Regions from separate parts of the Streptococcus sp. Marseille-P7376 genome, predicted to be linked through region 1. Evidence: predicted binding sites of a transcription regulator. Region 1 holds the regulator's gene; the other holds the start of a gene.
What was found. Region 1 encodes NrdR, which represses ribonucleotide reductase genes. Its sites were predicted from a motif close to ACACNATATATNGTGT; they were not measured.
Positions count from the first base shown of each region.

Region 2: a site for NrdR is predicted at 9,740-9,755, ahead of nrdH (glutaredoxin-like protein NrdH). Genes of this name have one in related genera too.

Region 1 covers NZ_CABPTS010000008.1:63,309-79,916, forward strand. The annotation lists gene FZ952_RS05855 (GNAT family N-acetyltransferase) at 1-512, opposite strand, end outside; gene FZ952_RS05860 (GNAT family N-acetyltransferase) at 509-1,024, opposite strand; gene murC (UDP-N-acetylmuramate--L-alanine ligase) at 1,034-2,368, opposite strand; gene FZ952_RS05870 (cystathionine gamma-synthase) at 2,377-3,042, opposite strand; gene FZ952_RS05875 (DEAD/DEAH box helicase) at 3,086-6,199, opposite strand; gene der (ribosome biogenesis GTPase Der) at 6,643-7,953, opposite strand; gene FZ952_RS05885 (NADPH-dependent oxidoreductase) at 7,971-8,687, opposite strand; gene dnaI (primosomal protein DnaI) at 8,684-9,583, opposite strand; gene FZ952_RS05895 (DnaD domain protein) at 9,584-10,732, opposite strand; gene nrdR (transcriptional regulator NrdR) at 10,733-11,206, opposite strand; gene FZ952_RS05905 (bifunctional methylenetetrahydrofolate dehydrogenase/methenyltetrahydrofolate cyclohydrolase) at 11,434-12,288, opposite strand; gene FZ952_RS05910 (DUF1797 family protein) at 12,428-12,658, opposite strand; gene FZ952_RS05915 (ATP-dependent Clp protease ATP-binding subunit) at 12,904-15,189, shown strand; gene FZ952_RS05920 (NUDIX hydrolase) at 15,699-16,148, shown strand; gene FZ952_RS05925 (DUF1827 family protein) at 16,217-16,519, shown strand.
Region 2 covers NZ_CABPTS010000004.1:86,629-103,236, forward strand. The annotation lists gene smc (chromosome segregation protein SMC) at 1-2,686, shown strand, start outside; gene FZ952_RS04020 (Cof-type HAD-IIB family hydrolase) at 2,688-3,482, shown strand; gene FZ952_RS04025 (Cof-type HAD-IIB family hydrolase) at 3,482-4,300, shown strand; partial or broken gene ftsY (signal recognition particle-docking protein FtsY) at 4,934-5,866, shown strand; gene nrdF (class 1b ribonucleoside-diphosphate reductase subunit beta) at 6,042-7,001, opposite strand; gene nrdE (class 1b ribonucleoside-diphosphate reductase subunit alpha) at 7,140-9,299, opposite strand; gene nrdH (glutaredoxin-like protein NrdH) at 9,394-9,612, opposite strand; gene FZ952_RS04050 (phosphocarrier protein HPr) at 10,100-10,363, shown strand; gene ptsP (phosphoenolpyruvate--protein phosphotransferase) at 10,365-12,098, shown strand; gene FZ952_RS04065 (NADP-dependent glyceraldehyde-3-phosphate dehydrogenase) at 12,415-13,836, shown strand; gene glgB (1,4-alpha-glucan branching protein GlgB) at 14,167-16,080, shown strand; gene FZ952_RS04075 (glucose-1-phosphate adenylyltransferase) at 16,084-16,608, shown strand, end outside.

The DNA of each region.
Region 1 (16,608 bases):
TACACTTTGTGACAATTTGACTGAGGATTATCCCAGACCATATCATACCAAATTTCATCGGCATAGGTTGACTTTGACTGCCCTTCATTGACGAAGTCGTGTCTTTCATAATAAGCTGTCAGATAATCATGGCAGGTCAGATTGATGCCGTGGCGTTCATCTGCAATAGCAATTTCCTTCATAGCTTCCAGCAAGGCTCTTCCTACACCCAAGCCTTGTGCTTCTTTCGAAATAGACAGACTGGTAAGAGAGATAAAGCCGCCGTCGATAGAATAGCAGTCCTCTATCTCCAGTGTGAAAGAAACATCATGCAAGTGTCGTTCTGGTCGAATGGGTCCCTCTAAATAGCCCAGAATCTTGCCATTTTTTTCCGCAACCAAAAATGTCGTGGAAATCGTTTCAATATGCTTTGCCAATATCTCACGACTAATAGCTTCTTCTGGACTGAAATTCTCCAGTTCAATTCTATGAATCGCATCCAAGTCTGCTAGACTTGCTTGACGGATAATCATTGTCTCTCCTTAAAGTCGGGATTGTCCCAAACCATATCAAACCAAGGGGCTCCGCTGTGGAAAGATTGGGAAATGCCTTCATCGACAAAACCATTCATCTCATAATAAGAGATAAACTCATCATGACAGATTAGGCTGATACCCTGGCGGTTTTGCTGAACAGCCGCCTCCTTGAGGGCTGCCAAGAGCAAAGTTCCCATACCCTGACGCTGAAAATCTGGATGGACAGACAGGCTTTGGATGGCAATAAAGCCACCAGTTGGAGGATTGGCTGTCACTCTGGTAAAGAGGATATCAGTTAGATGACGCGAGACAAGGACAGGACCAACGACATAACCCACTATTTGCCCATTGAGCTCTGCAATCAGAAAGGTATCTGCAATCAGTTGAATCCGCTCTTTCAGCGCTCCCGGACTAGCTGCCCCTTCTTTAGAAAAATTCAAATTCTCAATATGAACAACTTCTTCCCAGTCGCTCAACTGGGCTTGCCTAATCTTGATGTATACTTCCACAGTTACAGCCTATTGGACATTGTTAGCCAGATTAGACAGGAGACGCTCAAAGGAATATTCATAAGTCTGGATGTCACCAGCTCCCATAAAGACATAAACTGCGTTGCTGTGGTCAAGAAGCGGAGAAACATTATCCACATCAATGACCTTGGCCCGCTTGACAATCTTTTCAGCTAGATCCTCGACCTTAACATCGCCATTGTCCACCTCACGCGCAGATCCATAAATCTGAGCTAGATAGACCGCGTCAGCCTGATTGAGGGCTTCTGCAAATTCGTCCAAGAGAGCAATAGTCCGAGTGAAGGTATGCGGCTGGAAGATTGCCACGATTTCCTTGCTTGGATACTTCTGACGGGCTGCATCCAGAGTCGCAATAATTTCTGTCGGATGGTGGGCAAAGTCATCAATGATGACTGTTTCGTTGACAATCTTCTCTGTAAAGCGACGCTTGACTCCGCCAAAGGATTTCAAATGCTCGCGAACTAAATTCAAGTCAAAGCCAGCAATATAAAGGAGCCCAATCACAGCTGTTGCATTCATGATATTGTGACGACCAAAGCTCGGAATTTGGAATTCGCCCAGTTCCTGCCCGCGGAAGGAAACTTTAAAGATGGAACCGCTAGTCGAACGCAACAAATCATGCGCGACAAAATCATTGCTCTCTTTCTGGAATCCATAATAGTAAATCGGTGCATTGGATGTTATCCGACGCAGCTGCTCATCTTCTCCATAGATAAAGAGCCCCTTAGTGATTTGCTTGGCATAATCATTGAACGCATTAAAGACATCTTCCAAGCCAGTAAAATAATCCGGATGGTCAAAGTCAATATTGGTAATGATCGAATATTCTGGATGATAAGGCATGAAATGGCGCTCGTACTCGTCTGACTCAAAGACAAAATACTTAGCATTGGCCGATCCACGACCTGTACCATCTCCAATCAGATAGCTAGTATCCGTAATATTGGACAGAACATGGGAGAGAATACCCGTTGTAGAGGTCTTCCCGTGGGCACCAGCCACTCCTAAGCTGACAAAGTCACGCATAAAGCCACCTAAAAATTCATGGTAGCGTTTGTAGCCGATACCGTTAGCATCTGCGTAAGCAATTTCTACATTGTTATCTGGACGAAAGGCATTGCCAGCAATGATTTCATAGTCTGGCTGGACATTCTTTTCATCAAAAGGCAGGATGGAAATGCCAGCCTGCTCCAGACCGCGCTGAGTGAAATAATATTTATCAACATCGCTTCCTTGAACCTTATGGCCCATCTGGTGCAGCATCAATGCTAAAGCGCTCATACCAGAGCCCTTAATCCCGATAAAATAATAGGTTTTCGTCATGATAGCTTTTACTCCTTATCTAATTTGGTCAAGTTCAATTCTTGAGCCATTCTATGTTTCTTGTGCTCTTCCTGAGGATTGCTTTGCTTATAGACTTGACTGTTCTTCAAAAAATCATAGGTATTTTTCTTAGATTCTTCCTTGAATTTTTGAGTCTTAGGTCTGTAAGCAGGCTTAATCTCTGCTAAAATATAGGATTCTTGTTTGAGTTTATTTCCAAATTTAGCAAACTCTCCCGCAGCATTTTTCTGGAAAGTTGCAGTCGGCTTTGGCTGCTCCGTGGTCGAATGAGCAACAGCCGAAACTTTCCTATTCCGAATCTTATTGGGAATTTCACTGGTCAAATAAGGAGCCGAGCGTTTCTTTTTCAAATCAGCTCTAGCTTCTTCACGCGCCTGCTCAGCATAGCGAATAGCTGGGGCACTTTTATCAATTGGTCTTTTAAAATCTTGAAAATTCGCCTGTTTTTTAACCGGTCCTTTGACAGTTAGGTTGGCAGCAGCTGGTGCATGCTTGCTAGAATCAACAATCGGCGCCCACTCTAAATAGTTACGGTCTGTATAGTCCCCAATAATATTGCTGATGAGGTCCAATTCATCATACAAATTCATGTGTGGCATCTCTGTCAGCATGATTTCATCATCAGCAACTAGAGGAAATTGTTTATCAGTCATATTGATTTTCCTTTCAACTCTTCATTATTATAAACTATTCAAACTATTTTTCAAGCGATTCTGGTGAAATTCCGAGAATTTCTCGAATTTCCTCCAGCGAAAGACTAGAGCGTGCTTCTGCCCCATCCAGAATAGTTGAAACCAGATTTCGTTTAGTCTCCTGTAATTCCTGGATTTTTTCTTCAATGGTTCCCCTCGTAATCAGCCGATAAACTTCGACATTGCGTTCCTGTCCGATACGATGGGCCCGGCCGATGGCCTGAGCTTCTACCGCTGGATTCCACCAGAGGTCCACCAAAATAACGGTATCTGCACCAGTCAGGTTGAGACCGACACCGCCGGCCTTGAGAGAGATCAGAAAGGCTGACCGTTCTCCTTGGTTAAAAGCCGTTGTCATCTCCTGACGATCTTTTGCAGGGGTTGAGCCCGTGATTTTGAAGGATTCCATCCCCATCTGATCCAGCTCGGCCTCGATGATATCCAACATTCCACGGAATTGTGAAAATATCAGAACACGATGATTGCCGTCTTGGATCTGCTCCAGCAGCTCACGCAAACTCTCCAGCTTACCGCTTTCCCCATCGTAATCCTCCATAAATAACTTAGGTGTGTCACAAATTTGACGGAGCCGCATAAGACCTGACAGAATCTCTATCTTGCTGCGATTGATTTCCTCCTCCGTTGCATGGAGAATTCGCTCCTGCATTTGCTTGAGTAAGGCTAGATAAATCGTTTTCTGGCTGTCTGCTAGTTCGTTACGGTAAGAAACCTCAATCAAATCAGGAAGCTCCTGCAAAACTTCTTCTTTCTTGCGCCTCATAACAAAGGGTTTGATATAGCGCGCAACCGTTTCTGCCGACATCTTCAAAAAAGCTTTCTTGGCCGGTAACAAGCCCGGAAGGACAATCTGGAAAATAGACCAGAGCTCGCCGAGATGATTTTCAATCGGCGTGCCAGACAAGGCATAAGTCCGCTCCACCTCAAATGCTCTCAAATATTGAGCAATCTTGCTCTGGTCATTTTTCATGACCTGTGCTTCGTCCAATATCAAATAGTCAAAATGAAGCCCCTGATACTCTTCAACATCTTGTCTGAAAGAAGCATAGCTGGTAATCGTAATCTGATGATTTTCTGCAATCGCAGCATCTCGAACATTTTTCAGCCCATACACAACGGCTACATCCAAGTCCGGAGCAAATTTGGCAAACTCATCACTCCAGTTGTAAATCAGGCTAGATGGTGCTAATATCAAGACTTTCTTAGACTTGATCAAATGAGCAGCCAGAAAAGAAATGGTCTGAAGAGTCTTCCCCAAGCCCATGTCATCGGCTAGAATACCGCCGAATCCATATTTATTCAGCATGGATAGCCATTTTACACCCGTTTCCTGATAATCCCGAAGCTCAGCCTGAACTTTCAGCTTAGGCAGAGGAAAATCCTCAGGGTGGGTCAAATCATAAGCCAGCTGGCGAAAATCCTCCGACAAGTCAACTCTTTCCTGATCTTTGAACAATTCAGAGAGTTGGTAGGCGGCCAGACTATGCGTTTGGATAACCCCATTTTTAGAATGTTTGCTTCGCAATTGTTGCAAGGTCTGGCTGATTCGCTTACTATTCTCATCAAAAATCAAGACCTGACCCGTCTTGCTGATAAAGTAATCCTTTTGGCTCATCAGCGAATCTAGAACATCATCCACTTCAGACTGATCAATACCAGTAAAATCAAAGCCAATATCCAAGAGACCACCGTTCATACCGACGGAAACTCTCGGAGGTTCTGTGTAGGACAAGGCTTGCAACTTATCTGATAGGTGGACATTGCCCAGTGCTCTAAAACGCGGAATCAAAACGGAGAAGAAACGGTAAATTTCTTCTGGTCGCAAAGGCGGACGCTGGCTGATAAACTCATCTGCAAAACCCGCCTCCAGCATTTCTTTAAAAACCTGCTGTTCTCGCTCAAAATTGCTAGCGAAAGGCAGGTTTCTTAGTTCCTCACGACTGGTTACGGTCTGACTGCCATAATCAAAAACAAGATCCAGTAATACTTGCTTGTCCGCCCCCAAATTAAATTCGAAATCCACGGTAAAGTCATGAATGAGCAGACGCTCAGGTGCTGTCACACGGCCAATCTTTTTAAACTCGACCAAACTCACTGCCAGTTTGGACTGCTCAGATACATCAAATTGCAGGCGCTTTACTCGTTCCTGCTCAATCGGCAGTTCCTGTAAAGCCTTGATTAATTTCGTCTGCTGAGCCGTCAGTTGATAGAATGTCTGATTATGAAAGATAAATTGCCCCCCATAGAGCATCTTATAATTCTTTTCTGATATCAGTAGCTCAAAATAGTTTTCACGCTCTTGCACCTCAAACTGATAAATCTCCGCCTCTTCATGCAAGTCCTGAAAAAATACCTCCGAATAATCATAGAAGCTATATTCCAAACGAAATGACATGAGATTCATCAAACGAGTCACACCTTCTTCAAAAAGACTGGCTGGAAAATAGAGGTGCCGCCCTGCATTGGGAAAGACTAGCGAAGAATCCTGCCCCTTATAATCCGCTGCCAAGCCCCGTAAGAATTCTAGCAAATCTTGACTGGCCTCATCAAAATTCTCTATGCGGATGGGCTCATAATAACTCTTTCCAATCTGATAATGGCCGCCCTTGTCCAAGGTTCTCAAAAAGGACAAAATATCACGTACCACATAAGAACGCTCATCTGGCAGTCGACTGATCCGCAGACTCCATAAGAATTGTCCTGTGTAAGTATCTTCCTGACCGGTCGCCGATAGCTCATAGCAGATTTGCTGCCCGGATTTATCTGGCAAAATCTTATCCAAAAAAAGACTGCCAAAAGAGACTAACTTCTGGGTTTCCTGACTGGATGACTCCTTTTCTTCCATCTTTTCTAGTAGGTCTTTGCCAGCCGCATCATTTTTCAGAAAATATTCTAAGGCAGCCAGATGGACACAATACTTCTTCTTTTGAAAAAAATCACAGGAGCAGAAAACTGCATCATCATCTAGACTATAGCGTAGATTGTATTGATCCACGCGCGTGTACAAAAAGGAATCCTTGACTTCAAGAATTTCAACCTTTTTGCTGTCACAGAGCGCAATCCCTTCTGTTCGAATTTTACCAGGAATTAATTTAGCCATAATTACCACCTAACGTTTATCCTTTTATTATACCATATTTTGAACACAATAAGAAAAAGCAAGCATCAACTTGCTTTCTTTATGTATAGAATGCCTATGTCTAATCACTCATTTACTTTTTGGATATGTGATACTCCACCTCAGACTTTGGTAGAAGCGGATACCAAGCTTGATAAGATTGCACATATCCACTTAAAGACTGGTACTACTCGTTCTTTTTTCACACAGTTCAATCTGGCTTTTCCGATAAGGAGAGGAAGCAGCCAAGTAGGTTTTATATACGTCCTAAAAGGCTTCTCTTTTAAAAAATCCCTCAGCTTCAAAATGGTTTATTTCATCACTGGCAGCAACTGAATTAGATATAACTTGTTCCTATCTGGATTTACTAGCTGGTGAAACTAGAACCCACCTAAAAAAACTCAGACTTGATTCGCTTAAAGCTCCTACTTCCGCTTCCTTGCAATCAAGTGAATCGGGGTTCCTTCAAAGACAAAAGCTTTGCGGATTTGATTTTCCAAGAAACGCAGGTAAGAGAAGTGCATTAGTTCTTCTTCGTTTACAAAAATGACAAAGGTCGGCGGCTTGGTCGCAACCTGAGTCGCATAGAAAATCTTGAGACGTTTGCCCTTGTCAGTCGGTGTCGGATTAATCGCGATGGCATCCATGATAACATCATTGAGCACCGCTGATGGAATACGGGTATTCTGACTCTGACTGATTTGCTTAATCATGTCCGGCAGCTTATGGAGACGCTGCTTGGTCAGGGCAGAGACAAAAATAATCGGTGCATAAGACAGGTATTGGAACTGATCACGAATATCTTCTTCCCAGTCTTTCATAGTATGGTTGTCTTTTTCCAGCGTATCCCACTTGTTGACTACAATAATTAGACCTTTCCCAGCTTCGTGGGCAAAGCCAGCGATTCGCTTGTCGTACTCACGGATTCCTTCTTCAGCATTAAGCACCATCAGAACAACATCTGAACGGTCAATGGCTCGCATAGCTCGCATAACAGAGTATTTCTCTGTATTTTCATAGACCTTGCCTGACTTACGCATACCCGCCGTATCAATCATGGTAAATTCCTGACCTTCACTGTCTGTAAAGACCGTATCAATAGCATCGCGCGTAGTACCAGCCACTGGACTGGCAATGACCCGGTCTTCACCCAAGATGGCATTGATCAAGCTAGACTTACCGACATTGGGACGGCCAATCAAGCTAAACTTGATCATATCAGGATTTTCAACCACTTCCTCGTGAGGAAGATTTTCGACGATAGCGTCCAGAACATCTCCTGTACCAATCCCATGGACAGAAGAGACTGGGAAAGGATCGCCCAAGCCCAGTGCATAGAAATCATAGATCTCATTGCGCATCTCGGGATTATCCACCTTATTGACCGCTAAAATGACCGGCTTATGGGTCTTGTAAAGCATCCGAGCGACATATTCGTCCGCATCCGTGATTCCTTCCTTACCAGACACGACAAAAACAATGACATCAGCCTCGTCCATAGCAATCTCAGCTTGGTGCTTGATTTGCTCCATAAAAGGCGCATCAACATCGTCAATTCCGCCCGTATCAATGATACTAAACTTACGATTAAGCCAATCTGCCGTCGCATAAATCCGGTCTCGGGTGACTCCTTCGACATCTTCAACGATGGAAATTCGCTCACCAGCAATCCGGTTGAAGAGTGTTGACTTGCCGACATTGGGACGGCCGACAATGGCAATAGTTGGTAAAGCCATTACTTACCTCTCTTATTCTAGTTTAATAATTTCTTCTCTTTCAAGATATCCTGACTGGCCAAATTAGGCTTTTGACCAAATTGAGCCGCTAGACGCTGACTCCAGGTATCCTGAGCTCTCTCTCCAGCATAATCAGCCTGAACGCGGTCATAGGCCTCAATGGCAGAGCTTCCCTGCTCTTGGTAGCTTTCTTCAAAAACAACAGCTTCATAAGGCAGACGCGGTTTAACCGCATGGTTCTGATTGGGTTTCCCCAAAGCCATGCCAAAGACTGGATAGGTGTAATCTGGCAGCTTTAACAGCTCTGCTATTTCTTTAGAAACATAGCGAGCCAAACCAATAATGACACCACCATAGCCCATGCTCTCAGCAGCCAAAAGGGTATTTTGACCCGCCAAGGCTGCGTCAACAGAAGTTATGAGAAGGTTTTCTATGCCCTCTGAGTAAAAATCTTCTGTATGTAACCGAACGCCTTTTTCTGCTCGATTAAGGTCACCGACAAAAAGCAGAAAGGCTGAAGCCTGGAGGATAGCTTTCTGGGGCACTAGCTCAAAAAGAGCCTCTTTTTTCTCCTGACTGCGTATCACAATGATGGAATAAGATTGAAAATTTTTCCAACTAGAAGCTGCCCGTCCAGCATTGATAATCATTTTCAACTCTTCATCTGAAATCTGCTCCTCTGTAAAACGACGAACAGAGGTATGGGATAACATTAAATCAATTGTTTCATTCATCTACGATTCTCTCCTTCTAGGCGAACCTCCTGAGCCAGATAGCGAATTCGTTCCATGACCCGCTTGGCCTGCCAAGTCTCATCCCCATTTCTCGCGGTGGCAAAATGTCGTTCTAAATCAACAAAACTAAAATTAGAAGTAAAGAAAGTTGGCAGATTTTCCTGCATACGATGCTGGAGAATAACTTGCAGAATCTCATCCCGCATCCAAGGGCTGGACTGTTCAGCTCCAATATCATCCAGAATCAAGACCTGAGCCACTTTGACATCGTCAATTTTTTCTTTGACTTGACCAGAACTAATGGCGTTTTTGACGTCCAAAACAAAGCTAGGATAGTGTAGCAGAGTAGTAGATACGCCTCGTTTTTCTGACAAATCATGAGCCAGAGCCGCCATCATATAGCTTTTACCAACACCAAAATCTCCATAAAGATAGATAGCCTTTTGGTAGTTTGGATAATCCGCTACAAAATTAGTCAAGAGTTCAAAAGCTTGATAGCGGCCTATATCATCCAAGTCAACCTGAGCCAAACTGGCTTCCTTAAGACTGGCCGGCAGATTAATCAAATTTAGACGACCACGAATAGCTTCCTGACGTTCCTGCTCAATCAACTCAGGAGTTTCCTCATAAGACACATCTGCATAGCCTTCATTTTTAATCAAAATGGGTTTATAACCCTTGGCAATATAGGCTTCATCCTTGAGCAAAAAACGATTGCGCTCAGTGATATACTGGTTAAATTTGGAAATACTGCGTTGGATTTCAGCCTGCGATAACTGCTCTTGCTGAATAAAGGCAGCTATGTCCGGATCTGCCAGAATTTGCTTGACCAGTTCTTGGTAATCAAACTGCCTAACCTTATTCATGTGAGGCATCGCCTGTCCGACTTTTTCCATTTACTCACCGCCTCCTTCCAATTTGGCTAATAGTCTGCGTTTCTGCTCTTCCAGCTCTGCTTGTTTTTCTAGACTAGTTTCATTTTTATAATCAGGATTGCTCCATTCAGGTACATTGCTGGACTTGCGCTTCGGTTCAGCCTGGTTACCAACAGTTTGCTGGTGTCTCTCGCGAATTTTTAGAACAGCTTCCTCAGCAGAAGTCACCTTTTGATAAGCAAAATCATTAGCCACTTTTAAGGCGTATTTTTCGTTCAGATTGGCCGAATCAACCTTGTTAAAGGTTAGAAGTAGGACGAGGTTAATCACTTCATCCAAAAGGCCTAGTTCTGCCATATCTTGTAAGAGTTTTCGCTCAGTCCGAGTAATCGCTGCCTGACGGGTTTTCTTAATTTCGGCTAAAAAAATCAGCGACGTTTGACGTTTGGCTTCTCTAATGATGGACTGTTCCTGCTGACTAAATTTACCGTCAACTGGCTTTTGATTCAGTTTCTGTCGCATACGTTTGGTCGAGATAACCTGAGAAATAGCAGTTTCTCTGGCCAAAAGATAAGTTTCATACCAGGTCCATTTCTTTTGCTCGGCAATGGCAAAAAGTTCTAAGAGATCTTCCTTTTCATCTGCAAAACGTAAATTTTCCTGAGCCATTCGCTGTTTGAAATTTCCTAAATCAAAATCTTTCATTTTTCGAGAGAAATCAAGACGCTCAGCTTCCAAACCAAAGACCTGCACAAATGGTTTTTCAAGCTTCTGTCCCTCAGCCCTGCTAGGTTTCAAGGCATCTGTTGCTGCTTCGCCAATTTTTTTCTCCAAGAGTTTCGTATAGACGTTATGCTGAAAAAAATCATCCGCTGCTAGAGGGGCAGAAAGGCAAATGTAATAATGATCGTCCTTCTGATAAAGAGCTAGGAGTTCCATAGCCGCTAGACGCTCTAAAGCTCTTTCTAAAACATCCATGCCAAAATCCAGATGATTGAGAATATGCCCAAAGAGATGATCCTTTTGCCCATTATCCCAAAAGGCAAGCAGATAGAAATACAGGGTCGCCGCATCTCTGCCAACAATCGGCAAATATAGCCTAGTAAAGTTTCCCACATCCTGATGAATCCGATTATTTCGTAAGAAAGAAAAATGACTGTTTGGTTTCATTTATTTTTCCTTTTTCTTTTTGGATCCCTTAGTAATCTGCTTCAATAGACTTTCCAGCTCGCCGACATCCTTGAAACTACGATAAACACTGGCAAAACGTACATATGTGATTTCGTCTAATTCTGCCAACTCATCCATGACGAGAGAACCAATATACTCGCTATGAATTTCATTATCACTTTGGCTTCGGACCTTTTGTTCAATCCGATTTACAATCGCTTCAATTTCATCGCTGGAAACAGGGCGTTTTTGAGCAGATCGAATAATGCCATTAAAAATTTTATCTCGCGAAAACTGTTCACGTGTCCCATCTTTTTTGACAACTACCAAGGTTCTCTCTTCGACACGCTCATAGGTCGTAAAGCGGTGCTGACATTCTTCGCACTCGCGACGACGACGAATAGTATTTCCATCTTCTGCCTGTCGGCTATCAACTACACTTGACTTACTTCCACCACATTTGGGACACCGCATGACACATCCTCCTAGAATCCTAATACTTCATTATACCATGTTTTGAAAAATAACAAAAGGCAGTTGATTGCTCTATCAAGTTCTAATTCATACTCAAAACCCGCTAATGCTACATAATCGCCCCTCATTACTAACCCCAAATACTTCTCTGTACCGAAATCCATTGTTGCTCAATTTTTCCCATCCAAAAAGCAGCCTGTATCTCTTACAAACTGCTTCAACAGCTACTATTTCTCTAAACTTCTGACAAAGGCTTGATAAGTCTGCTCCATCAGCATAGTAATAGTCATCGGGCCAACACCTCCAGGTACAGGGGTAATCAGACTGGCTATTTCAGCTACTTCATCAAACTTAACATCGCCAATCAGCTTGCCATTCTCATCTCGGTTCATACCGACGTCGATGACAACAGCCCCCTCCTTGACAAAGTCCTTAGTTACAAAATGTCCTCGTCCAATAGCCACAACTAAAATGTCCGCCTGCTTAGCAGTCTTAGCTAGATTGTGGGTCCTCGAATGTGTCAGTGTTACCGTCGCATTCTTAGCTAAAAGCAACTGAGCCATGGGCTTACCGACAATATTACTCCGCCCGATGACGACCACTCGCTTACCTTCCAGTTCAACGCCATATTCATGAAACATCTCCATAATACCTGCAGGAGTAGCCGGAATCATAACAGGATGGCCGCTCCATAGTTTGCCCATATTAAGAGGATGGAAGCCATCAACATCCTTGTCTGGATCAATAGCCAGCAGCACAGCTTCATCATCAATCTGATCAGGTAAAGGCAGTTGGACTAAAATCCCATGCCAGTCAGGATTTTGATTATAAGTTTCAATCAAGCTCAACAACTCTTCTTGACTGGTCTCTTCCGGTAGACGATCTACCTTACTCCGAAAGCCAGCAGCTAAAGCCGAGCGCTCCTTATTACGCACGTAGATTTGACTGGCTGGATTTTCCCCAACCAAAATAACTACCAAGCCAGGAACCTGCCCTGTTTCTTCTTTGAGTTTCGCTGTTTTTTCTGCTAATTTAGCTTGAAGTTTTTCCGCTAAAGCTTTCCCATCAATAATTCTAGTCATTACTTTCTCATTTCTTTTTCAGTATCTTATCCATTATACCAAAAATCTCCCAGTCGCACTTATACATTTTTCTTATAAAAACTTATAAAAATAACCAGCTATCTTTTAGGATAAAATAAAAAAGCAGGTCTCTGCTTTTTTAGTACAATAATTCATAAATTTCCATTGCAATCAAGTCGATGCTATCGAAAGTGTAGGTCTCACGCGCTGCAACATCACGCAGGGTAAAGACTGGACCGTTTTCTTCGTCGTAGCTGTAAGCTACTTCCGCGACAACAACTCCTTCACGCTCAAAATTACGTTTTAAATTTCCACCATCTTTGGCCATAGCTTCCAAGCGATTGATGATTCTAACTAAATGTGATTCCATTTTATTTCTCCTATTTACTTGGTTCTTTCCTATTTTACCACAAAAAGAAACTGAAATACCAGTAAAAGGGCATCTTTTTCTTATTTTTTCGCCAAAATTCTTGCAAATTCATCGGTCTCCAGTAGGATTTTATACTTAATTCTTGCAATGTTTTAAAATACTGATATAATGAAATTATAAAAACTTTGACTATTTTTGACCATTTAAAAATAGGCAATTTCGCTTCCTATAGAAAGAGGTAGAACATGCTTTGTCAAAACTGTAAAATCAATGAATCAACCATTCATCTCTATACAAATGTAAATGGAAATAAACAGCAGATTGATCTCTGTCAAAACTGCTACCAAATCATGAAAACTGACCCTAACAACTCTTTACTCGGCGGTCTTTATAACACAAACAATCAAAACATCGATCCTATTGACGATTTCTTTAACAGCCTCAGCAATTTCCAACATCCTCAGGAGCCAAATCCAAATATCCCTCCAACTCAATCAGGAGGAGGTTATGGAGGCGGTGGTTATGGTGGGTCCAGCCGTGGAGGTGGTCAACGTCAGCAAGCTCCGCAAAAAACCAAAGGACTTCTAGAAGAGTTTGGTATCAACGTGACCGAGTTAGCTCGCCGAGGCGAGATAGATCCTGTTATCGGACGTGATGAAGAGATTGTCCGTGTCATCGAAATCCTCAACCGCCGCACCAAGAACAATCCTGTCCTCATTGGAGAGCCCGGAGTCGGAAAAACAGCTGTGGTCGAAGGCCTTGCCCAGAAGATTGTTGATGGTGATGTGCCTCATAAACTCCAAGGCAAGGAAGTCATTCGCCTAGACGTTGTCAGCCTAGTACAGGGGACTGGTATCCGTGGCCAATTCGAGGAACGGATGCAGAAGCTCATTGATGAGATTCGTTCTCGTCAGGATGTCATTCTCTTTATTGATGAAATCCATGAAATTGTCGGAGCAGGCTCTGCTGGCGATGGCAATATGGACGCTGGGAACATCCTCAAACCAGCGCTGGCTCGCGGAGAACTCCAAATGGTCGGAGCGACTACCCTCAATGAATACCGTATCATCGAGAAAGACGCAGCACTGGAGCGCCGGATGCAGCCCGTCAAGGTAGACGAGCCGACGGTAGAGGAAACCATTACCATCCTCAAAGGGATTCAGAAAAAATACGAAGATTACCATCACGTCAAGTATACAGATGCGGCCATTGAAGCCGCTGCGCTTCTCTCCAACCGCTACATCCAAGACCGCTTCCTGCCAGACAAGGCTATTGACCTCTTGGATGAGGCTGGTTCTAAGATGAATCTGACCCTCAACTTTGTTGATCCTAAGGTTATTGACCAGCGGCTGATTGAGGCCGAAAATCTCAAGGCTCAGGCAACCCGTGACGAAGATTTCGAGAAAGCGGCTTACTTCCGCGACCAGATTGCCAAATACAAGGAACTCCAGCAAACAAGTGTGCTAGACAAGGATACTCCGATTATCAGCGAGAAAACGATTGAGCACATCGTAGAGCAAAAGACCAATATTCCAGTCGGCGATCTCAAAGAAAAAGAACAGTCTCAACTAGTCAATCTCGCCAGCGACTTAAAAGCCCATGTCATCGGTCAAGACGATGCCGTGGATAAGATTGCCAAGGCCATCCGCCGCAACCGGGTCGGATTAGGAAGTCCTAATCGCCCAATCGGCAGCTTCCTCTTTGTTGGACCAACTGGTGTCGGTAAGACTGAGCTGTCTAAGCAATTGGCTATCGAGCTCTTTGGCTCTGCTGACAGCATGATTCGCTTTGATATGAGTGAGTACATGGAAAAACACAGCGTATCTAAACTAGTCGGTGCACCTCCGGGCTACGTCGGTTATGACGAAGCTGGCCAGCTGACAGAACGCGTCCGCCGCAACCCGTATTCGCTCATTCTGCTGGATGAGGTAGAAAAGGCACATCCCGATGTCATGCACATGTTCCTGCAGGTGCTAGATGATGGCCGCCTGACTGATGGTCAAGGTCGGACTGTCAGCTTTAAGGATACGATTATTATCATGACATCCAATGCCGGAACTGGTAAAGCTGAAGCCAGTGTTGGCTTTGGGGCAGCGCGTGAAGGCCGAACCAACTCCGTTCTGGGGGAACTGGGCAACTTCTTCAGTCCTGAGTTTATGAACCGCTTTGACGGCATTATCGAATTTAAGGCACTCAGTAAGGACAACCTGCTGCAAATCGTCAATCTCATGCTGGATGATGTCAATCAACGCTTGGCTAGCAATGACATTCATCTAGAAGTCACCGAAAAAGTCAAGGAAAAACTGGTGGATCTGGGCTACGATCCGAAAATGGGTGCTCGCCCACTGCGCCGCACCATCCAGGATCATATTGAAGACGCCATTACTGACTTCTATCTGGAAAATCCAAGTGAAAAAGAACTCAAAGCTATCATGACCAGCAACGGCAAGATCCTCATCAAATCAACTAAGAAAACTGAAAATCCTACTGATGAACCCAGCAAACCGACAACAGATGAAACCGAACAATAAAATATAAGAAAAGAAACCCAACTTAGGATTTAAACTAGGTTGGGTTTCTTTATATATAGAATAGATGTAATATTTCTAGGAAACTACTTATTTACACAAAGGCAAAGTCCAATCGTCACCTTTGCAGCATTCGTTTTAAACTCCTGCATATTGTCTGAGATGTAAAATAGTCTATAATTCCTAATGCTAAACAAGTTTCTTGTCAATCTAGTGCCTACACTTTGTGCTTGTCCATCCATCTGAATTTAAATAACAAGCAGCGACTACTAGACAAAATTTTTGTCATTTGGGGGTAATTTTCTTATTATTAATATCTTGTAACTTCAAATATATTTCCAACAAGATAAGAGAATAGTATCTAACTGCTCTTTGAAAACTTCAAAATAGATTTTACTGGAACTTTCACTCTATTTTCTTATCAAGAAATCAAAAAAATACTAGTAAAGTCTTGACAGAGGCTCTTCAGTCCTTTATGATAATAGTAAACTTACTAGAGAATGAGGAAAATCATGACACTCCCAACCTTTGGATTAAAAGAAGAAAATGTAGAATATGTGACCCGTTACGGAGTCTATGCTGTTATTCCCGATGAGAATAAAGAAAAAATTATTCTAGTTCAGGCACCGAATGGAGCTTGGTTCCTTCCAGGTGGTAAAATTGAGGATGGCGAAGATCACCTAACAGCTCTCAAACGAGAATTAATCGAAGAACTGGGCTTCACAGCTCAAATTGGAGAATATCTTGGCCAAGCAGATGAATACTTCTATTCCCGACACAGAGACACCCATTTTTATAATCCAGCCTACATCTACGAAACAATTTCCTTCACTGCGATACAAAAACCTGTTGAAGATTTCAACAATCTAGCTTGGTATCCAATCGAAGAAGCAATCAAAAAAGTTAAACGTGGCAGTCATAAATGGGGAATTGAAAAATGGAAAAGCATCCATAAAGCCTAAAGAGAATCGTTCACAATTTTCCAAAAAGATGTTATAATACTAGCAGATACAATGTAGGAGGAAATCGCATGAAGCTTATTAATACAACAAATAGTCACGCCGAACTTGTGAAAAGCCAGCTGGAAAGCACAGACGCGACACTAGTAGAGGTCTATTCAGCAGGAAACAGTGATGTTGTTTTCACACAAGCTCCTCTTCACTATGAAATACTGATTTCAAATACACACCGTGCTATACGAGAACAAGAAATTGAAAAAATTAGAGAATTCTTTTTAAAAAGAAAAATCGATTCCAAAATGATTGACTCATCTGCAATCCGAACTATTTACGCTAATAATCTAATAGAAATCTCAATCCCTGTTAAAGATTGAACTCCCAGATATAGAAGCGTATAAAGCAAAATAACTTATTATCAACTAAAGTGAATGGTCAATTTTAGCATTGAGAGAGAACCTGGGTT
Region 2 (16,608 bases), on a different contig from region 1:
TGACGATCAGGCCAGTCTTTTGGAGCTGACTCGTTTAATCAGTGATTTGGAACGCCAGATAGACCTAGCTAAGTTGGAGTCTAGTCAGGCAGCCAGCAGCCGTTTGGAAAATGAAGAACGTTTGGCTGGGTTGAGAGAAAAGAGCCAGCAGCTGACAGCTGATATTTCTTCCAAGGAAGCTCATCTAGCTGCTTTAGCGGTCCAGTTGACTGAAAATCAAGAGGCCATGAGCCAGTTGGAAGCAGAATTAGCGGACTTTTCAGATGACCCAGACCAGCTGATTGAAAATTTGCGGGATCGTTACGTCAAGCTTATGCAAGAAGAAGCGGATTTGTCCAACGACTTGACCTCGCTAGAAAATCGTTTGGAGAATGAGCGTAGCCAAGCTGCCAGCAAACAGGCTGAGTTTAGCAAACTACAGGCTGATTTAAAAGCTGGTAGGGAAGAAGAAGCGGCTCGACAGGCGGAATTGGAAGAGGCACAGGCTGCTCTCAGAGCCTTGCTAGATCAGTATCAGGAGCAGCAGGGGCAGGTTGAGAATTTGACGATTGCTTACCAAACTGAGCAGACCAGCATGTTTGCCCTGCTGGATGATTTGAAAAATAAAAAAGCCCGTACAGCCAGTTTAGAAGCTATCCTTAAAAATCATAGTAATTTTTATGCAGGTGTAAAAAGCGTTCTGCAGGAGGCTGATCGTCTGGGTGGTATTGTCGGGGCAGTCAGCGAGAAATTGAGCTTCGATCCTCATTACCAGACCGCTTTGGAAATTGCGCTGGGGGCAAGCAGCCAGCATATCATCGTTGAGGACGAGGGAGCAGCGACCAGAGCCATTGATTTTCTTAAGAAAAATCGAGCTGGTCGGGCTACCTTCCTACCTCTAACGACCATCAAGACTCGTCAACTCCCTGAACAAAATCAATCTCGAATTGAGGCCAGTCCGGGCTTCCTAGGTATAGCTTCGGAGCTGGTGACCTATGAGCCAGGTTTGGACAATATTTTCCAAAATCTGCTGGGAACAACCGCAATCTTTGATACAATTGAGCATGCGCGTGCAGCTGCCCGTCAGGTACGTTACCAAGTAAGAATCGTAACGCTGGACGGTACGGAACTGCGCACAGGCGGTTCTTATGCTGGAGGAGCTAATCGCAATAATAACACAATCTTTATCAAGCCTGAACTGGACAGCCTGCTTGGAGAAATGGAGCAGCAGTCCCAGAAGCTGAAAGTTCAGGAGCAGCAAGTCGAAAGTTTGCAGTCTCAGCTATCAGAGGCCAAGCAAGCCTTGGAAGCCATCAAGTCTGAGGGTGAGCAAGCTCGCTTGACGGAGCAAAGGGTCAAGTTGGCCTACGAACAGATTGCAGAGCGGGTTGCAGAACTCAGTCAGCTGGAGCAACTGCAGGAACAAGATTTGGCTAGCCAGACTGAAGCAGCAGACCTAGCTGAAAAGAAAAAAATGGAAGAGCGGCTGTCGGCTATCGAGGCAGCAAAAACAGCCATTACTGCTGAAATCGAGCAAGTCAAGTCAAATAAAAACGCTGTTCAGGATCGTTTCGATCAGCTATCGGCTAACTTGTCTGAACTGAAATTGAAGAGCACGGAGCAGACTTCTAGCCAGCGCTTTGAGAAGAATGATTTGTCACGTTTGCTAGAGGAGAAGGCTGCCTTGGACAAGGAAGTTGCTACTTTGCAGCTTTTGATAGAGCAAAAGGAAGAAGCAGTCAGCCAGAAGGTGGATATTTCTGTCTTGGAAGAACAGCTCAAAACTGCTCAAGAGAAAAAGACAGACTTGGATCAGAGTCTCATCCGACTCAAATTTGAGCTGGACGACTTAGAGGGCCAGTCCGAGGATATTCTGGGACATTTAGACCAAGCCCGTCAGCAAAACGAAAGTCTGATTCGTCGTCAGGCCAAGGCAGAGGCAGAAAAAGAGAAATTTTCAGATGCCTTGCGTCGTCTGCTGACCAATCTGACGGATAATTACCAAATCAGCTTTGAAGAGGCTGATCAAAGAGCACGCTCTTTGGAAAATCTTGCAGCTGCAGAAGCCCAAGTCAAAGACTTAGAAAAGGCTATTCGTGCTTTGGGACCGGTCAATCTGGAAGCAGTAGAACAATTTGAAGAAGTCAGCAACCGACTGAATTTCCTTAATAGTCAGCGGGACGATGTCCTCTCGGCTAAAAATCTCCTCTTGGAAACCATTGAAGAGATGAATGACGAAGTCAAGGAGCGTTTCCAAACAACCTTTGAAGCCATTCGTGAAAGCTTCAAGCTGACCTTTAGCCAGATGTTTGGCGGCGGTTCAGCGGACCTCATCTTGACAGAAGGAGACCTGCTGACAGCTGGGGTAGAGATTTCAGTTCAGCCTCCAGGCAAGAAAATCCAATCTCTCAATCTCATGAGTGGTGGGGAAAAAGCCCTATCAGCCTTGGCCCTTCTTTTCTCCATCATCCGAGTCAAGACTATTCCTTTCGTTATCTTGGATGAAGTTGAGGCAGCTCTGGATGAGGCCAATGTTAAGCGTTTTGGAGATTATCTCAATCGTTTTGACAAAGAGAGCCAGTTTATCGTTGTGACCCACCGCAAGGGAACCATGTCTGCAGCGGACTCTATCTATGGAGTGACTATGCAGGAATCAGGAGTTTCCAAGATTGTATCGGTCAAGTTAAAAGATTTAGAAAGTTTGTAATATGAGCATAAAATTAGTAGCAACAGATATGGATGGGACTTTTTTAGATGACAAGGGCCAATTTGACATGGAGCGGCTCAAGAACTTGCTACTCCGGTTTAGAGAAAAGGATATTTACTTTGCTGTTGCCAGTGGTCGCGGCCTCCTCTCACTTGAAAAGCTTTTTGATGAAGTCCGAGGTGACATGATTTTTATCGCAGAAAATGGCAGTCTGGTAGAATTTCAGGGAGAAGACCTATACGAGGCAACCATGCCACGGGAATTTTATCTAAAGGTATTTGACAAGCTTAAGGAGTCGCCTTTTGTCAATATCAATGAGTTGCTCCTGACGGGGAAAAAGGGCTGTTATGTCTTAGACACAGTGGAGCCGGCTTATCTGTCTTTCAGTATGCATTACAATGAAAATATCCAAAAAGTTGCGGATTTTAGTGAGATTACTGATGAGATTTTCAAACTTACGACTAATTTCAGTGAAGAAACGGTAGCCGATGGCGAAGCTTGGGTCAATGAAAATGTCGCTGGCGTTAAGGCTATGACAACAGGCTATAAGTCGATTGATATCGTGCTGGACTATGTGGATAAGGGAGTTGCTCTTGTCGAGTTGGCTAAGAAGCTAGGCCTAGAGATGGATCAGGTCATGGCTTTTGGTGATAATCTCAATGACCTACATATGATGCAGGTGGTAGGGCACCCGATTGCACCAGAAAATGCGCGGCCGGAAATTCTAGCAGTCGCTAAGGAAGTGATTGGCCACCATGCGGCCCAATCTGTTATGACTTACATGGAGGGCTTATAATGGCTGATATTAAATTGATTGCATTGGACTTAGACGGGACTCTTCTGACTTCTGACAAAAAGATCTCTGAAGGGAATCTGGCAGCTCTCAAAGCAGCTCAGAAGCAGGGAGTCAAAGTTGTGTTGACCACAGGCCGTCCGCTTAAAGCCATGGAATTTTTCCTGCATGAATTGGGCACTGATGGTCAGGCAGATGAATACACCATTACCTTTAATGGAGGTCTGGTTCAGCGCAATACTGGCGAAATTTTGGATAAAACAGTTTTTGCCTACGATGATGTAGCTAGGATTTTTGAAGAGACTGAGAAATTAGGTCTACCTCTGGATGCGATCGATGGTGGCTTGGTTTATCAGATTCAATCAGACCAAGTATCGCTCTATGCGAAGTTTAATCCAGCTCTGAATTTTGAATCGATTGCTTTTGAAGACCTTTCTAGCCAGATTACCTACAATAAATGCGTCACAGCTTTTGCTCAGGAACCGCTGGATGCAGCAATTCCTCATATTTCGCCAGAACTTTTTGACCAGTATGAGATTTTCAAATCACGGGAAATGTTATTGGAATGGTCACCTAAAAATGTGCACAAGGCGACTGGTTTGGAGAAGTTGATTGCCCATCTAGGGATTGATAGAAGTCAAGTCATGACTTGCGGCGACGAAGCAAATGACCGTTCTATGATTGAATGGGCTGGCTTGGGAGTAGCGATGCAAAATGCAGTTCCTACTGTCAAAGAAGTGGCTAATGTAGTGACTCCTGTGACCAATGATGAAGATGCAGTTGCTTGGGCTATTGAAACATATGTAATAAAGGAGGACTAATCAATGGGATTATTTGATCGCCTTTTTGGTCGAAAAAAAGAAGAGCCGGCAATTGAAGAAATTGTCAAAGAAGCTCTGGAAAGTCTTGAAGAGAGTAAAACGAGCGCTGAAGAACCCCTTTTGAGTGAATCATCAGCTATGAGTTTGGCAGAAGCAGAGGAGAAAAGTGCTGACTCTCAGAAAGAGAAAGTAATTCCGATTTTGGAAACTTCCGAAGATCCAGAAGGTCTTTCTGAGGAAGCTGTTCCGTCATCTGAGGAATTTTATTCAGAGCTTGAAGAGCGTTTGGCTGAAGATCGGGTTCTCAATGAAGTGCTTGCAGACAAGGCTAAAGTCCTAACGGATGAGGCAGAAGCTGTTACAGAGGATAAAGAATTGACTGAAGCAGCACCTCAGCCTGAAGAAAGTGTAGCTCAGCTTCAAGAGCAAACTGACGCAGAGTATACAAAACCAGTAGAGACTGAAGAAAAGCCTAAACCTACTCCTTCTGTTATGGAAAGCTACTATGCAGAAGTGCAACAAAGGATTGCCGAAGCAGCGGCTCATAATCAGGAAATTGAAGAAAAGTCTGAAACGGTCACTCAGGAAGCTTCACAACCGCAAAAAACAGAAACTGCAACATCTGCCCCCGTTCAAGAAGAAAGTGTCCAGGATAAATACGACCGTAGTCTCAAGAAAACTCGGACTGGTTTTGGAGCACGACTTAATGCTTTTTTTGCAAATTTCCGCTCGGTTGACGAAGAATTCTTTGAAGAGTTGGAAGAATTGTTGATTACCAGTGATGTTGGAGTACAGGTTGCCTCCAATCTGACTGAAGATCTGCGCTATGAAGCTCGTCTGGAAAATGCTAAGAAACCGGAAGCCCTTCGTCGAGTGATTATTGAAAAACTGGTCGATATTTATGAGAAAGATGGCCGTTTCAATGAGAAAATCAATTTTCAAAATGGTCTAACAGTCATGCTCTTCGTCGGTGTAAATGGAGTAGGGAAGACGACCTCAATCGGTAAATTGGCCTATAAATACACGCAAGAAGGTAAAAAAGTGATGCTGGTGGCAGCAGATACCTTCCGGGCAGGAGCCGTTGCTCAGCTGGCTGAATGGGGTCGTCGAGTGGATGTTCCTGTTGTAACAGGTCCAGAGAAGAGCGATCCTGCCAGTGTCGTTTTTGATGGTTTAGAAAGAGCTAAGTCTGAAAATATTGATGTGCTCATGATTGATACGGCTGGTCGTCTGCAAAATAAAGATAATCTCATGGCAGAGCTGGAGAAAATCGGTCGGATTATCAAACGAGTCGATCCAGCAGCTCCGCATGAAACTTTCCTAGCGCTAGATGCTTCAACTGGTCAGAATGCGCTAGTTCAGGCCAAGGAATTTTCAAAAATTACTCCGGTCACCGGCATTGTCTTGACGAAGATAGACGGAACGGCCCGTGGTGGAGTCGTCTTGGCTATCCGCCAGGAATTGGATATCCCAGTCAAGTTGATTGGTTTCGGTGAAAAAATTGATGATATCGGTGAGTTTAATTCTGAGAACTTCATGAAAGGGCTTTTGGAAGGCCTGATTTAGAACTGATCATACTGAAAATAGGCTCTATAAGGTCTTACCAAGCGAGATCTATTTATTTAAAACGGTCTATATTTTGTTATTCTTGGAAATTTTTGGCATACTCATAATAAAAAAGCGAACAAATTTATTTCTTGTTCGCTTTCTCTATGATTAAATAGTTTTAATTTAGAAAATGTTATAAACCGTAATTATAGTCATCGTCTTGCATGGCTTCAACTTCACCAAGAAGGTAACCATTTCCGACTTGAGAGAAGAAGTCGTGGTTAGATGTTCCTGTTGAGATTCCGTTCATGACGATAGGATTGACATCGTCCGCTGAATCTGGGAAGAGTGGATCTTGTCCTAGGTTCATGAGAGCCTTATTGGCATTGTAGCGCAGGAAGGTCTTGACCTCTTCGGTCCAACCAACACCGTCATAGAGGCTTTCTGTATAGCCTTCTTCGTTCTCGTAGAGGGTGTAGAGCAGGTCGTACATCCATTCTTTGAGTTTTTCTTGCTCTTCTTCAGGCAGCTCATTGAAACCAAGTTGGAATTTGTAACCAATATAAGTTCCGTGAACAGATTCATCACGGATGATCAGTTTGATGATTTCCGCAACGTTAGCCAGTTTGTTGTTACCGAGATAGTAGAGTGGCGTAAAGAAACCAGAGTAGAAGAGGAAGGTTTCAAGGAAAACGCTGGCTACTTTCTTTTCAAGGGGGCTACCATTGAGGTAGATTTCATTGATAATTTCAGCTTTTTTTTGAAGGTAGGGGTTAGTGTTGGTCCAAGCAAAGATTTCATCAATTTCTGACTTGGTGTTAAGCGTAGAAAAGATAGAAGAGTAAGACTTGGCGTGAACGGACTCCATAAATTGGATGTTGTTGAAGACAGCTTCCTCATGTGGTGTACGGATGTCTGAGCGAAGAGCCTGTACACCAGTTTCAGATTGCATGGTATCAAGAAGGGTCAACCCACCAAAGACTTTTCCTACCAAGTCTTTTTCTTTGTTTGAAAGCTTTCTCCAGTCGTCTAGGTCATTTGACAGAGGGATACGAGTATCGAGCCAGAATTGCTCCGTCAGCTTTTCCCAAGTTGATTTGTCGATGACATCTTCGATGGCATTCCAGTTTATAGCTTTATAGTAAGTTTCCATGATAATCTCGCTTTAAATTTTTAATACTTGCTTATGTCGTTGAAGGAAACGATTTCCTTCAGTAACATTGCGATAGGCGTTTTCAAAAATTGCTTATTTGGTTGAACTAAGTGACCTAGTTTGGCAATTCGGTACTTGCTAGATCACACAGCTTTCACATTGGTTAGCGCCTACTTCGCCGCCATCATCAGTAAAGGTGCGGACGTAGTAGATGGACTTGATTCCCTTGTTGAAGGCGTAGTTACGCAGGATAGAAAGGTCACGGGTTGTTTGCTTGCTTTCTTTTTTCCACTCGTAGAGGCCTTTAGGAATATCGCTGCGCATGAAGAGAGTCAGGGAGAGACCTTGGTCCACGTGCTCAGTTGCAGCTGCGTAGACATCGATAACCTTGCGCATATCCATGTCATAGGCAGAAGTATAGTAAGGAATGGTTTCAGTTGACAGACCGGCAGCAGGATAGTAAATCTTACCGATTTTCTTTTCCTGACGTTCTTCGATCCGCTGGGTAATGGGATGAATTGAGGCAGAAACGTCATTGATGTAGCTGATAGAGCCATTTGGTGCAACAGCTAGGCGGTTTTGGTGGTAGAGACCGTCCGCTTTGACCTTGTCACGCAGTTCTGCCCAGTCAGCAGCGGTTGGGATAAAGATATCTTTGAAAAGTTCCTTCACACGGTCAGACTTAGGTACAAATTCACCCGTCAGGTATTTGTCAAAGTAAGTGCCATTGGCATAGTCAGATTTTTCAAAGTTATGGAAGGTCACGCCACGCTCGCGAGCGATATTGTTAGACTCAACCAAGGTCCAGTAGTTCATGAGCATAAAGTAGATGCTGGTAAACTCGACAGCTTCCGCTGAACCATAATCAATCAACTGCTGCGCCAAGTAGCTGTGCAGTCCCATAGCTCCCAGTCCAAAGGTATGCGCCAGACTGTTACCGTGGTCAATCGAAGGAACAGCTGTAATGTGTGAGCTGTCAGTGACAAAGGTCAAGGCGCGTGTCATAGTCCGGATGGATTTTCCAAAGTCAGGCGAAGTCATCATGTTGACAACGTTGGTAGAACCTAAGTTACATGATACATCTGTTCCCAAGTGGAGGTACTCTTGCGCATCATTCAAGAGGCTAGGCTCTTGAACTTGCAGGATTTCTGAGCAAAGGTTACTCATGATGATTTTGCCATCGATTGGATTTGAACGGTTGGCAGTGTCGATATTCACGACATAAGGATAGCCAGACTCTTGCTGGAGTTTAGAAATTTCTGTTTCCAAATCACGGGCCTTGATCTTGGTCTTAGTGATATTTGGATTAGCGACCAATTCGTCGTATTTCTCTGTGATGTCGATATAGGCAAATGGCATTCCGTACTCGCGTTCAACAGAATATGGGCTGAAGAGGTACATTTCTTCATTCTTACGCGCCAATTCGTAGAATTTATCTGGAATCACGACTCCGAGCGAAAGGGTTTTAACCCGAACTTTTTCGTCGGCATTTTCTTTTTTAGTAGAAAGGAAAGCGATGATATCTGGGTGGAAGACGTTGAGGTAGACGACCCCAGCTCCTTGACGTTGCCCAAGCTGGTTTGAGTAAGAGAAGCTGTCTTCGAAGAGCTTCATAACAGGCACAACGCCAGACGCAGCTCCCTCATAGCCCTTGATAGGGGCGCCAGCTTCCCGCAGATTGCTGAGGGAAATACCAACCCCGCCTCCGATACGAGACAATTGCAGGGCAGAGTTGATGGAGCGGCCGATAGAGTTCATATCGTCTGTCGCTTGGATGAGGAAGCAGGAAACCAACTCACCACGACGAGCCCGACCTGCGTTGAGGAAGCTTGGTGTCGCTGGTTGATAGCGTTGGTGGATGATTTCATTGGCAATATCCTTGGCAATGGCCTCGTCTCCGTTGGCAAAGTAGAGGGCGTTGAAAAGTACGCGGTCTTCCATACTTTCTAGATAGTACTCACCGTCGTTGGTTTTCAGAGCATATTGGTTGTAGAACTTATAGGCTGCCATGAAAGATTTAAATTTGAAATCTTGAGCATGGATAAAAGCAGTCAGCTCCTCAATGTATTCAGGAGAATATAGCTGGATGAATTCCTTTTCCAAGTAGTTTTCTTCAATTAAATACTGAATTTTTTCAGTAATAGAAGCAAACTTCATCGTGTTTGGTTCAACATTTTCTTTAAAAAAGGCATCCAAGGCTTCTTTGTCTTTGTGAAGCAGGATTTGCCCATTGACTGGACGGTTGATTTCATTATTTAGGCGGAAGTAAGTCACATCTTCTAAGTGTTTGAGTCCCATAATTTTCCTTTTTCTAAGATGGTTTTTGCTTTTACAAAATAAAGGGCTCCTACGAATGATAGGAGCGGCAATCTAGCTCTAAGTGTTGATGAGATTATGATAATTTTTTTAATTTACCAGGCTGGAAACCAGAAAATGCTTCAGTTGGTGTTTGGATAACAGGCGCTGCATTGAAACCAAGACTTTTGACATGGTCGATGTATTCTGGTTGCTCATCAAGGTTGATTTCGCGATATTCCACATGGTTGGTATCAAGAAAACGCTTGGTCATCTTGCATTGGACACAATCGTTTTTGGAGTAAATAGTCACCATTATAATGATTCCTCTGTGCTTTCATTTTCTTAAATTTAAATCTGAACCTAGTATATCTAAAAGCGAATGGGATGTCAACAGTTTTGAACTAAATCTTGTGCATGCTTTTATTATTCATCAAATCCGAATACAAGATATAGTGTTTTTGGAATTAGATTGGAAATTATGCAAAATAGGATAAAGGTGTGTCTCGAAAGCAAAAGCAGAGCTACAGAGAAAGCGTCTGATTGAACTTATTCTTCAAAAACGGTGTTTAGAAAGGCTGTTCGGAGAGGAGATAAACAGATATTGTAGAGAGCGGGCAGACTAGAAATACAGAGAAGATAAGTCTAAGAAACAATATAATAAGAGGTGTTTTCAAAAAAATAGAAATAATTTGTAAGCGCGCCATAAAATTCTTGAAAAAGATTTCAAAAGATGTTATAATACCAAGTTGTAAGGGTTATCACAATAACTCAAAAAGAATTATTTAAAGGAGAGTCTAACTATGGCTTCTAAAGATTTCCACATTGTGGCAGAAACAGGTATTCATGCACGTCCAGCAACCTTGTTGGTGCAAACTGCTAGCAAATTTGCTTCAGATATTACGCTTGAATACAAAGGCAAATCAGTAAACCTTAAATCAATTATGGGTGTTATGAGCCTTGGTGTTGGTCAAGGTGCAGACGTAGTTATCTCAGCTGAAGGTGCAGATGCAGATGATGCAATTGCAGCTATCACAGAAACAATGGAAAAAGAAGGATTGGCTTAATATGACAGAAATGCTTAAAGGAATTGCAGCATCTGACGGTGTTGCCGTTGCTAAGGCATATCTATTAGTTCAACCGGATTTGTCATTTGAGACTGTTTCAGTCGAAGATACGAATGCAGAAGAGGCTCGTTTGGATGCAGCTTTAGAAGCGTCTCAAAACGAGCTTTCTGTTATCCGTGAGAAAGCAGTAGATAGCCTTGGTGAGGAAGCAGCTCAAGTATTTGATGCTCACTTAATGGTACTCTCTGACCCTGAAATGGTTGGTCAAATCAAAGAGACAATTCGTGCTAAGAAGACCAATGCAGAAGCTGGTCTGAAAGAAGTCACAGACATGTTTATCACTCTCTTTGAAAATATGGAAGATAACCCATACATGCAAGAGCGTGCTGCGGATATCCGCGATGTAACCAAACGTGTTCTGGCAAATCTTTTAGGTAAGAAGTTGCCAAATCCGGCTTCTATCAATGAAGAATCAGTCGTGATTGCTCATGACCTGACTCCTTCTGATACAGCACAATTGGACAAGAAATTTGTTAAAGCTTTTGTAACCAATATTGGCGGACGGACAAGTCACTCTGCTATTATGGCGCGTACGCTTGAAATCGCAGCAGTATTGGGAACCAATAATATTACTGAACTTGTAAAAGATGGGGATATCATTGCAGCTAATGGTATCACCGGTGAAGTTATCATCAACCCAACTGACGAGCAAGCAGCAGAATTCAATGCAGCTGGTGAAGCTTATGCTAAACAAAAAGCGGAATGGGCTCTCTTGAAAGATGCTAAAACAGTGACTGCCGATGGCAAACACTTTGAACTCGCAGCTAACATCGGTACACCGAAAGATGTAGAAGGTGTCAATGCGAATGGCGCTGAAGCCGTAGGTCTTTACCGTACAGAATTCCTTTATATGGATTCACAAGACTTCCCAACAGAAGACGAGCAATACGAAGCTTATAAGGCTGTATTGGAAGGCATGAACGGAAAGCCAGTTGTTGTCCGTACTATGGACATCGGTGGAGATAAGGAACTTCCTTACTTCGATATGCCACACGAAATGAACCCATTCCTTGGTTTCCGTGCTTTGCGTATCTCTATCTCTGAAACTGGTGACGCTATGTTCCGTACACAAATCCGCGCCCTCTTGCGCGCTTCTGTACATGGACAATTGCGTATCATGTTCCCGATGGTTGCTCTCTTGACAGAATTCCGCAAGGCTAAAGCAGTTTATGAAGAAGAAAAAGCTAAATTGATTGCTGAAGGCATTGCTGTAGCTGATAATATTCAAGTGGGTATCATGATTGAAATTCCAGCAGCAGCAATGTTGGCTGATCAATTTGCTAAAGAAGTAGACTTCTTCTCTATCGGTACCAATGACCTAATCCAATACACAATGGCAGCTGACCGGATGAACGAACAAGTTTCATACCTCTATCAACCATATAACCCATCCATCCTTCGCTTGATTAACAACGTTATCAAAGCTGCTCATGCTGAAGGTAAGTGGGCAGGTATGTGTGGAGAAATGGCTGGCGACCAAACAGCTGTGCCACTTCTTGTTGGCATGGGCTTGGATGAGTTCTCTATGAGTGCGACTTCTGTCCTTCGGACACGTAGCCTTATGAAGAAATTGGATACTGTGAAGATGCAAGAACTTGCACAGCGCGCTTTGACTGAGTGTGCAACAATGGAAGAAGTTCTTGAACTTGAAAAAGAATATCTTGATTTTGATTAATAAAGAGGCTGGGACAAAAGTCCTAGCCTCTCAATTGTTTTGGGATTGTCGAGCAAGACGCAGTGGTTGAGTGGGCTCTACTACGCTGATTTCATCAGCTTTTACAGCCCTACTCAACTGTGCGGAGGTGGGACGACGAAATCGAATTCTAACGAATTACCAATTTCTGTCCCACTCTCTTTTTTCTTTAAAGTTGCATAAACAAGGAGCAATGATTCAAATTGCAAAAATTTTCTATAAATTCACAGTTTTTGCTTGAAATTTTCTGAAAATTTGCTAAAATATAAAACAATAACTTTGATGGAGGGGAATTTTGATGCAATATAAAAATTATATTAATGGAGAATGGAAAAGTTCCGAAAAGGAAATTACTATTAGTTCTCCAATCAACAATGAAGTCCTCGGAACAATTCCTGCCATGACTCAGGCAGAAGTTGATTATGCTATGGCGCAAGCGCGTGCTGCTCTTCCTGCTTGGCGTGCTCTTTCAGCGGTAGAACGTGCAGCATATTTGCATAAAGTTGCCGATATTTTAGAGCGCGATCAAGAAAAAATTGGCGAAATTCTTGCAAAAGAAGTTGCAAAGGGCATTAAGGCCGCTATTGGCGAGGTAGTTCGTACAGCGGATCTTATTCGCTATGCAGCGGAAGAAGGAATCCGTGTTCATGGTCAGGTGCTGGAAGGTGGTGGCTTTGAGGCAATCAGTAAGAAGAAGCTAGCTGTTGTCCGTCGTGAACCTGTTGGTGTTGTTTTAGCGATTGCGCCCTTTAACTATCCGGTTAACCTTTCAGGTTCAAAAATTGCTCCAGCTCTGATTGGTGGAAATGTTGTCATGTTTAAACCACCGACACAAGGTTCAATTTCTGGTCTTCTTTTAGCACAAGCTTTTGCGGAAGCTGGTCTTCCTGCTGGTGTTTTCAATACCATCACTGGGCGTGGATCAGAAATCGGCGATTACATTATTGAACATAAAGAAGTTAACTATATCAACTTTACGGGGTCAACTCCTATTGGAGAACGGATTGGTCAACTGGCGGGCATGCGGCCGGTTATGCTAGAATTAGGTGGTAAGGATGCAGCGGTAGTTCTGGAAGATGCAGATCTTGAACGTGCAGCCAAACAAATCGTTGGTGGAGCTTATAGTTACTCTGGTCAACGCTGTACAGCCATTAAACGTGTCATTGTCATGGAGAGCGTAGCGGATAAATTGGCAGCGCTGCTTCAGGCAGAGGTGGAGAAATTGACGGTTGGTGATCCCTTTGATAATGCAGATATCACTCCAGTTATTGATAATGCCTCAGCAGATTTCATTTGGGGATTGATTGAAGATGCTCGAGAAAAAGGGGCTCTGCCTTTAACTGAAATGAAACGTGAAGCAAATTTTATTTGGCCTGTCTTGTTTGACAACGTTACAATTGATATGAGACTAGCTTGGGAAGAGCCTTTTGGTCCAGTTCTTCCGATTATTCGCGTGGCTTCCGTAGAAGAAGCTATCGAAATCTGTAATCAGTCTGAATTCGGTCTTCAATCTTCAGTGTTTACAAATGATTTCCCTAAAGCATTTGAAATTGCTGAAAAATTAGAAGTGGGTACGGTACACATTAATAATAAGACTCAGCGGGGTCCAGATAATTTCCCATTCCTTGGTGTGAAAGGTTCTGGCGCGGGGGTACAAGGGATCCGATACAGTATCGAAGCAATGACACAAGTGAAATCCATCGTGTTTGATGTGAAATAAAGAAGAAAGGCGGCTTTGTGCGGCCTTTTTATGTATGTGAAAGCTAATGTTTAACAAAAATGGTTTCGAAAGAAATATGTAAATTTACATATTGGTCTATATCATTATGAAAGTTTTCAACAATTTGTAGAACATATTTTTAGCGGAAAAAGAATGAGAAGGTGATTTTGTGTCGAAAGGGAGGCAATTTCCTTGCACTTTCCCCCTATTTTTCCTTAATGTTCGATTTTTGTAATTTTCCGTAATGATTTTTGAAATTTACTTGAAAAAGAAGTAGAAATAAGGTAGAATGGTAGTGTAGAAAACGCTTACAAATAGGAAGGTGATTACATGGATAAAAACGAAGCTTTGAGAACCTTTACGACAGGTGAAAACTTTCATCTACAGCATTATTTAGGGGTTCATCAGGAAGAAATTGATGGAAAGCTGGGATATACTTTTCGTGTTTGGGCACCAAATGCTCAGAGTGTTCATTTGATAGGTGATTTCACCAATTGGTATGAAGGCCAGATTCCAATGATTCGCAATGAAGCAGGGGTTTGGGAAGTCTTCACTGAATTGCCTAAAGAAGGAGATATTTACAAGTATAATGTCAAGCGCAGCAGTGGACAAGAGATTTTAAAAGTGGATCCACTGGCGATTTATTTTGAAGAGCGTCCTGGTACAGGGGCAGTTATTCATACGATTCCTGAAAAGAACTGGAAAGATGGCTTGTGGCTAGCCAGAAGAAAACGTTGGGGATTCTTCTCGCGTCCAGTCAATATTTATGAAGTTCATGCAGGTTCTTGGAAGAGAAATGATGATGGAAAACCATATAGTTTTACTCAACTAAAAGAAGAACTCATTCCTTACCTTGTTATGATGAACTATACGCATGTGGAGTTCATGCCACTAATGGCTCACCCGCTCGGTCTCAGTTGGGGTTATCAGCTGATGGGCTACTTTGCTTTTGAGCATACCTATGGGACACCAGAGGAATTCCAAGACTTTGTTGAAGAGTGCCACATCAATAATATTGGGGTTATTGTAGACTGGGTTCCTGGTCACTTTACCATCAACGATGATGCCTTGGCCTACTATGATGGGACTCCGACATTTGAGTATCAGGATCATGATAGAGCGCATAACTATGGTTGGGGAGCACTGAATTTTGACTTGGGTAAGAATCAAGTACAGTCCTTCCTGATTTCAAGTATCAAGTTCTGGATTGACTTCTACCACTTAGATGGGGTTCGAGTTGATGCGGTAAGTAATATGCTTTACCTTGACTACGATAGCGGTCCATGGCAGCCAAATAAGGACGGCGGCAACCGCAATTATGAAGGCTACTATTTCTTGCAGCGGCTCAATACCGTCATCAAGTTGGCCCATCCGGATGTTATGATGATCGCAGAGGAAAGCTCCAGCAATACCAAGATTACTGGGATGCGTGAGTTAGGCGGTCTAGGATTCGACTACAAGTGGAATATGGGATGGATGAATGACATCCTGCGTTTCTACGAAGAAGATCCAATTTATCGCAAATACGACTTTAACTTAGTCACTTTCAGCTTTATGTATGTCTTCTCAGAAAACTTCTTGCTGCCATTCTCCCATGACGAAGTGGTGCATGGTAAGAAGAGTCTGATGCATAAGATGTGGGGTGACCGTTATAATCAATTTGCGGGACTTCGTAATCTGCTGACTTATCAAATCTGTCACCCAGGTAAGAAACTGCTCTTTATGGGTGGAGAATTTGGTCAATTCCTAGAATGGAAATCAGAGGAACAGCTAGAATGGTCAAATCTTGATGATAGGCTCAATAAGCAAATGCAAGATTTCACATCTGCACTGAATCTGTTCTATAAAGAAAATCGTCCGCTTTGGGAAAATGATGTAAGCTACGATGGTATCGAAATCATTGATGCGGACAATACTGATCAAAGTGTCCTTTCCTTTATCCGTAAGACGGCTAAAGGAGAAATGTTAATCTGTGTATTCAATATGGCGCCTGTAGAGCGAAAAGACTTTACGATTGGTGTTCCAGTTGCAGCCATTTATGAAGAAGTATGGAATACCGAATTAGAAGAATGGGGAGGTGTTTGGAAAGAACATAACGAAACAGTTCAGTCTCAAGAGGGACTATGGAAAGATTATCCGCAGACCTTGACCTTTACGTTGCCAGCTTTGGGAGCAAGTATTTGGAAAATCAAGCGTCGTGTGAATGTTCGTAAAAATGCTAAAAAAGATTCCACAAAGGAGTAGGATATGAAGAATGAAATGCTAGCTTTGATTCTTGCCGGTGGGCAAGGAACTCGTCTTGGAAAGCTCACACAAAGTATTGCGAAACCAGCAGTACAGTTTGGTGGTCGTTATCGTATTATTGATTTCGCGCTCTCTAACTGTGCCAACTCTGGTATTCATAATGTAGGCGTGATTACGCAGTACCAACCACTCGCCCTGAACAGTCATATTGGGAATGGTTCAAGCTGGGGACTTGATGGTATCAACACAGGCGTGTCCATTCTTCAACCTTATTCAGCAAGTGAAGGAAATCGTTGGTTCGAAGGTACCAGTCACGCTATTTTCCAAAATATCGACTATATCGACAGTATCAATCCAGAATATGTATTAATCCTTTCTGGAGATCATATTTACAAGATGGACTATGATGACATGCTTCAATCTCACAAGGATAACAGTGCTAGCTTGACGGTTGCTGTCTTGGATGTTCCTCTCAAAGAAGCGAGTCGTTTTGGTATCATGAATACCGATGCTAATAATCGAATTGTT